2 regions of the Agrococcus jejuensis genome follow, and region 1 is predicted to be linked to the other one. Evidence: predicted binding sites of a transcription regulator. Region 1 holds the regulator's gene; the other holds the start of a gene.

The links. The regulator HrcA, encoded in region 1, represses chaperone genes, less so after heat shock. The targets are predictions, from matches to a motif close to TTNGCACTCGNNNNNNNCGAGTGCNAA.
Region 2: a site for HrcA is predicted at 1,968-1,994, ahead of groES (co-chaperone GroES). Genes of this name have one in related genera too.

The regions. Positions count from the first base shown of each region.
Region 1 is NZ_LT629695.1:246,465-249,867, reverse strand. Features, by position in the region: gene BLQ67_RS01180 (DUF4870 domain-containing protein) at 1-521, opposite strand, end outside; gene hrcA (heat-inducible transcriptional repressor HrcA) at 675-1,700, shown strand; gene BLQ67_RS01170 (DnaJ C-terminal domain-containing protein) at 1,697-2,782, shown strand; gene BLQ67_RS01165 (16S rRNA (uracil(1498)-N(3))-methyltransferase) at 2,782-3,403, shown strand, end outside.
Region 2 is NZ_LT629695.1:1,006,295-1,009,697, forward strand. Features, by position in the region: gene BLQ67_RS04705 (ABC transporter substrate-binding protein) at 1-456, opposite strand, end outside; gene rarD (EamA family transporter RarD) at 633-1,559, opposite strand; gene groES (co-chaperone GroES) at 1,641-1,937, opposite strand; gene BLQ67_RS04720 (class I SAM-dependent methyltransferase) at 2,085-3,263, shown strand; gene BLQ67_RS04725 (hypothetical protein) at 3,337-3,403, opposite strand, start outside.

The sequences.
Region 1 (3,403 bases):
ATGACGCTCGTGATCGTGCCGATGACGAGCAGACCCACGAGCCCGATCGTCATGAGGATCTGGAAGTTCAGCGCCTCCTTCGACTCCTGCCGCACGAACGCGCTGCGGTCCTTGTAGACGAGGAAGACGATGAGCGGGCCGAGCCACATGAGGATGCCGCCGAGGTGGCCGAGCATCGCCCACTGCTTCTCATCCTGCGGCGACATGGGCGCGCCGGCCGGGGCGCCGTACTGCGGCTGGCCGGGGGCGCCGTACTGCGGAGCGCCGTAGGGCTGCTGCGGCGGCACCTGCTGGCCGGGCGCACCGTACGGGGGAGCGGCGGGCGGCTGCTGCGGCGGCACCTGCTGGCCGGGTGCGCCGTAGGCGGGCGGCGCCGGCGGCACGGAGCCGGGAGCCGGTGCGGGGCTGGAGAAGGGCTGCGCGGGCTGGCCCGGCGCCGGGGCTGCGCCCGGGGTGGGGGCGCCGAACTGCGGAGCCTGCGGCTCGTCCGGCGTGGCCGCGGGGCCGTTGGGGTCGGTCATGGTCGAACCTCTCGATCACGGGGGCCGGGACTGGCTGCGTCCATCATGCTCGCAGGAGGCTGAGAACGCACCCATGGTCGAGACGGATCGAGCCCCGTCGAGCGCGGTACGATTGGCAGTCACGAACGACGAGTGCCAGGCGAGGGGGGAACGATGGTCACGGATCGCGGCCTCGAGGTCCTGCGGGCGATCGTGCAGGACTACGTCGCCTCCAGCGAGCCCGTCGGGTCGAAGTCGATCGTCGAGCGCCACTCCTTCGGGGTGAGCGCCGCGACGATCCGCGGCGACATGGCGCAGCTCGAGGAGGCCGAGCTCATCGTCGCGCCCCACACGTCGTCGGGTCGCATCCCGACCGACAAGGGCTACCGCGTCTTCGTCGACCGGCTGCAGGGCATGCAGCCGCTGTCGCCCGCCCAGCGGCAGGCGATCGCACGCTTCCTCGACGAGGCGGCCGACCTCGACGACGTCATGGCGCGCTCGGTGCGCCTGCTGTCGCAGCTCACGAACCAGGTCGCGCTCGCGCAGTACCCCTCGGTCGCGAAGGCGCGCGTGCGCCGCGTCGAGGTCGTGCAGGTCGCCGAGGCGCGCCTGCTGCTCGTCGTCATCCTCGACTCGGGGCGCGTCGAGCAGCGCATGGTCGACGCCGGCCAGCAGATCGCCGCCGAGGCGGCGCAGGCCATCGGCCGCGCGCTCGACGTCGCCGTCGCCGGCAAGCCCACGACCGACGCCGAGGAGGCGCTCGGCACCGTCGTCGACGCGGCATCGCCTGCCGTCGCGACCGCGACCGCGCGGCTCGTCGTCGTGCTCGGCGACGTGCTGGCGCCCACGGCGGGCGACCGCCTCGTCATCGCCGGCGCCTCGCACCTCGTGCGCGGCGGCGCCGACCTGTCGGGCTCGGTCACGATGGTGCTCGAGGCCATCGAGGAGCAGGTGACCCTGCTGCGCCTGTTCGGCGAGATGGATGCCGAGGCGACGGCCGTCGCGACCCGCATCGGGCGCGAGATGGCCGACGGGCTCGAGCAGACGTCGATCGTGACGGGCGCCTACGGCGCCGGCGGGCACGAGGCTGGCCGCGTCGGCGTGCTCGGCCCCACCCGCATGGACTACGCATCGAACATGGCAGCCGTCCGCGCCGTCGCGCGGTACCTGACGCGGCTGCTCGACGACGAGGAGCGATGAGCGATCACTACGAGGTCCTGGGCGTGCCCCGCGAGGCCAGCCAGGACGAGATCAAGCGTGCCTACCGCAAGCTCGCGAGGCAGCTGCATCCCGACGTGAACCCGTCGGACGAGGCGTCCGAGCGCTTCAAGTCGGTGACGCACGCCTACGACGTGCTGTCCGACCCGCAGTCGCGCGCCGACTACGACCGCGGCCCGCAGCAGGCGGGGTTCGGCCTCGGCGACATCTTCGAGCAGTTCTTCGGCGGCGCGGGCAGGCAGCAGGGGCCGCGGCCCAGGCGACGCCCGGGCCAGGACTCGCTGCTGCGCATCGAGCTCGACCTGCACGACGTCGTCTTCGGCGTGCACCGCGACCTGCGCGTGCAGACGGCCGTGCTGTGCGAGACGTGCGACGGCCGCTGCACGGCGCCGGGCACGCGCGAGGAGACCTGCGACATCTGCAAGGGCTCCGGCCACGTGCAGCGCCAGGTGCGCTCGCTGCTCGGCAACATGGTGACGAGCCAGCCGTGCGGCTCGTGCCAGGGCCACGGCACCGTCATCCCCATCCCGTGCCCCACGTGCGCCGGTCACGGTCGCGTGCGCGCCGAGCGCACGATCCCGGTCGACGTGCCCGCGGGCGTCGACACGGGCCTGCGCATCCAGCTGCCCGGCCAGGGCGAGGTCGGCGAGGCGGGCGGCGAGCCCGGCACGCTCTTCCTCGAGGTGCACGTCAAGCACCACGACGTCTTCAGCCGCGACGGCGACGACCTGCTCGGCACCCTCGAGGTGTCGATGATCGACGCGGCGCTCGGCGCCGAGGCGACGATCGAGTCGATCGACGGCCCCGTGACGGTGTCGATCGAGGCGGGCGCGCAGAGCGCCGACGTGCTCACGGTCGTCGGCCGCGGCGTCGGCAGGCTGCGCGGCTCGGGTCGCGGCGACCTCAAGCTCGGCGTGCAGGTGGCGACGCCGACGAAGCTCGACCGCAAGGCGCAGGACCTGCTCGAGCAGCTGCGCGACCGCACGAAGCCGCCGGCTCCGCGCATGGCGCAGTTCCAGCAGGGCCTCTTCTCGAAGCTCCGTGATCGGTTCCTGCGCTTCTGATGGCGCATTGCTACTACGTCGACGACCTCGACGTCGAGGCGGGGGACCGCGTGGTCCTCGGACCCGAGGATGCGCGCCATGCCGCGACGGTGAGCCGCGCACGGGTGGGCGAGCGCGTGCTCGTGGCCGACGGCCGCGGCACGCTGTGCCACGCGGAGTTCGCCGAGGTGCGTCCGGAGGTCGTGCTCGTCGTGCGCTCGGTGCGTCACGAGCCGGCGCCGACGCCGCGCATCGGCCTCGCGCAGGCGCTCGCGAAGGGCGACCGCGCCGAGCTCGCGATCCAGGCTGCGACCGAGCTCGGCGTCGACGCGATCGTGCCGTGGCAGGCGTCGCGGTCGATCGTCGCCTGGAGGGGCGACAAGAGCGCGAAGGCGCTCGCGCGCTGGCGCACCATCGTGCGCGAGGCGGGCAAGCAGTCGCTGCGCGCCCACGTGCCCGAGGTGCTCGAGGTCGTCGACACGACGGCCCTCGCGGCGCTCGCGTCGACGTGGCGCCTCGTGGTGCTCGACCCGACAGGCGACGCGACGCTGTCGACGCTCGAGCCCGACGGCCGCGACATGCTGCTCGTCGTCGGGCCAGAGGGCGGCATCGCACCCGACGAGCTCGAGCGGCTCGGCGGCG
Region 2 (3,403 bases), 760 kb from region 1:
GTCCGAGAAGTCGGGCGACGTGTTGGCGGGCGAGATCTGCACCACGCCTGCGTCGACGAACTGGTCGATGAACGTGAACGAGACGCCCGAGGAGGCGGCGCCGATCGCGACGTCGGCACCGGCGTCGATGAGCTGGCTGGCCGACTGGAGCGCGATGTCCGTCGTCGTGTCGCCGGAGTCCGTGTCGACCTGCTCGATCGTGAACGGGTAGTCGGCGGCCTCGAGGTCGGCGACCGCGAGGTCGACGCCTGCGAACTCGGGCGGGCCGAGGAAGGCGAGGTTGCCGGTCTGGGGCAGGATCGTGCCGACGACGAGCGTGTCGTCGCTGGCGCCGTCACCGCTGCCGCTGCCGTTGTCGCCGCCGCCGGTCGAGCACGCCGCGAGCAGGACGATGCCTGCCGTGGAGGCTGCGAGCAGTGCGGCACGGCGCGAGCGCGAACGAAGGAAGGCCTTCATGGTGCTCCTCGTGTCAAGGGAGATGCCCCCGGCCGCGCCGGGGTTGGACCAACCATAGGCGCGGATGGAACCGAAGAAGGCTCGGTTTCGTGACGAACGTGTAACGGTCTGGTCGCGGTACGGTCACGGTCCGATCGCGAGGAGGTGGACCGGTCTCGCCGGCCTGCGAGCGACCCCTAGGGCGCAGGCTCGGGCACGACGGGCGAGCGCCGACGGCGGCGTCCGGCGACGACGAGGTCGACCATGAGCACGACGAGCGACAGCCATACGAGGCCGAAGCCGGCGAGGCGCTCGGCAGGCATGGGCTCGTGCATGACGAGCCAGCCGAACAGCAGCGAGATCGTGGGCGCGAGGTACTGCGTGAAGCCGAGGGTCGCGAGCGAGACGCGGCGCGCTGCGGCGGAGAAGAGCATGAGGGGCACGGCGGTGACGATGCCGAAGCCGACGACGGCGAGCTGCTGCCAGCCGGACACCTCGACGATCGTGGGGCCGAGGATGATCGACGAGCCGATGAGCATCGCGAGCGCGAACGGCACGGTCGCGGCGGTCTCGAGCGTGAAGCCCGTGATGGCGTCGACCTTCGCGCCGACCTGCTTCTTCAGCAGGCCGTAGACGCCGAACGCGGCGGCGAGCACGACCGCGATCCAGGGGAACTCCCCGTAGGCGACGACGAGCACGACGACGGCGAGGCCGCTGATGCCGACGGCGACCCACTGCGCGGGGCGCAGCCGCTCGTGCAGCACGACGACGGCGAGCACGACGGAGAGGATGGGGTTGAGGAAGTAGCCGAGGCTCGTCTCGATGATGTGGCCGGTGAGCACCGCATACGCGAAGACGGTCCAGTTGACGAGGATGGCGACGCCGGAGGCGGCGAGGAAGCCGAGCGAGCGGCGGTCGCGCAGCACGGTGCGCACGGCGCCCCAGCCGCGCACGATCGTCACGATGAGGGCGGCGACGGCGAGCGAGGCGAGCACGCGCCAGCCGATGAGCTCGATGGCGCCGATGCCCTGCATGAGCACGACGTACATGGGCACGACGCCCCACACGGCGTACGCGCCGATGGCGAGCGCGAGCCCGCGTCCCGCATCCTTCGACTCCGGCATCCTCGTCCTCTCAACGAGCCTGCAACGACGCGACGGCGGCACCCATTCCGGGTGCCGCCGTCGCGGTGGGGTGGGGGTGCGTCAGCGCACGACCACCGCGAGCACGTCGCGGGCCGAGAGCACGAGCAGCTCCTCGCCGCCGAACTTCACCTCGGTGCCGCCGTACTTCGAGTAGATGACGCGGTCGCCCTCGGCGACGTCGACGGGGATGCGGTTGCCGTTGTCGTCGACACGGCCGGGGCCCACGGCCACGACCTCGCCCTCCTGGGGCTTCTCCTTGGCGGTGTCCGGGATGACGAGACCGCTGGCAGTCGTCGTCTCCGCCTCGACCTGGCGGATGACGATGCGGTCCTCGAGCGGCTTGATGGAGACCGACACGGTGCCCTCTTTCCTCAGTCGGATGTCTGATTGGCAGTCGACGTCGTCGAGTGCCAGGTCGACTGTACGCGTTCGGCTGGCACGAGGGCAACACGAGTGCCAGCCGCGTCCGCCGTCGGCGGACGGGTTCGCTGCTTGGATGGTGGGATGGATGCCGACGCCCTGCGCCTGCTGCTCTCGCGCGACGGGCTCGCGCTGCTCGACGAGGTGTCGTCGTCGCTCGACGACCTCGGCGGCGCCGTGCAGGCCGTGCAGACGCTGCGGCGTCGCGGGCACGACGGCGCGCTGGTCGCTGCGGTGCTGACGCAGGCGCGGCTGCGGCGTCGCGGCGAGGCGAAGTTCGGCTCGTTCGCCCGGTCGATGCTGTTCACGGAGGCGGGCCTCGAGCAGGCGACGCGGCTGCGCGTCGCGGCCCTGCACGCGGGCAGGATGCGCGACGCCGGCATGGGCACCGTCGCGGATCTGGGCTGCGGCATCGGCGGCGACGCGCTGGCGATCGCCGGCGCCGGCTGCGCCGTGCGCGCCGTCGACGCCGACGAGGTGACGGCGGCGGTCGCAGGCTTCAACCTCGCACCGCTGCCCGAGGCGTCGGTGGCGCACGGGCGCGCCGAGGACGCGGATCTCGCGGGCGTCGACGCGATCTGGGCCGACCCCGCCAGGCGCGACGCATCCGGCCGCCGCCTGCCGGTCGAGGAGTGGTCGCCGCCGCTGCCGTGGGTGCTGTCGCTCGCGGCGCAGCGGCCCATGGGCGTGAAGCTGGGCCCTGCGATCGACCATGACCAGCTGCCCGCCGACGGCGAGACGCAGTGGGTCACGGTCGATGGCGAGACGGTGGAGGCCGTCGCGTGGACGGGCGCCCTCGCGAGGCAGGGCGTGCGCACGTCGGCGCTCGTGCTCGACGCCGACGGCGCGCACGAGCTCGCGGGCTCCCCCGACGCCGACGCCGTGCCGACGCGCGAGCTCGGCACGTGGCTGCACGAGCCCGCGGGCGCCGTCATCCGCGCGCGCCTCATCGGTGCCGTCGCCGACGCGCTCGACGCGGGCGTCGTGAGCGAGCGCATCGCCTACCTCACGACCGACGCCGACGTCGAGAGCCCGTTCACGCAGCGGTTCCGCGTGCTCGCGACGCTGCCGCTCGACGAGAAGGCCATCCAGCGCGAGGTGCGCGCCCGCGGCATCGGCACCCTCGAGGTGAAGAAGCGCGGCGCCGACGTCGACCCCGACCGCCTGCGCAGGCGGCTGCGGCTCGACGGCGACGCGTCGGCGACGCTCGTCGCGACGCGCATCGGCGGCCGGCACCGGGCGATCCTCGCCGAGCGCGCCTGACGCGCCCGCGCATCCGCCCCGGAACGCACGAACGCCCCGCCGAGGCGGGGCGATCGTGCGGTGCGCGTGCTGCCTAGAAGGAGCCGCCCGCTGCGAACCACGGCAGCCAGACGACTGCGTAGATGATGATCACGATGATC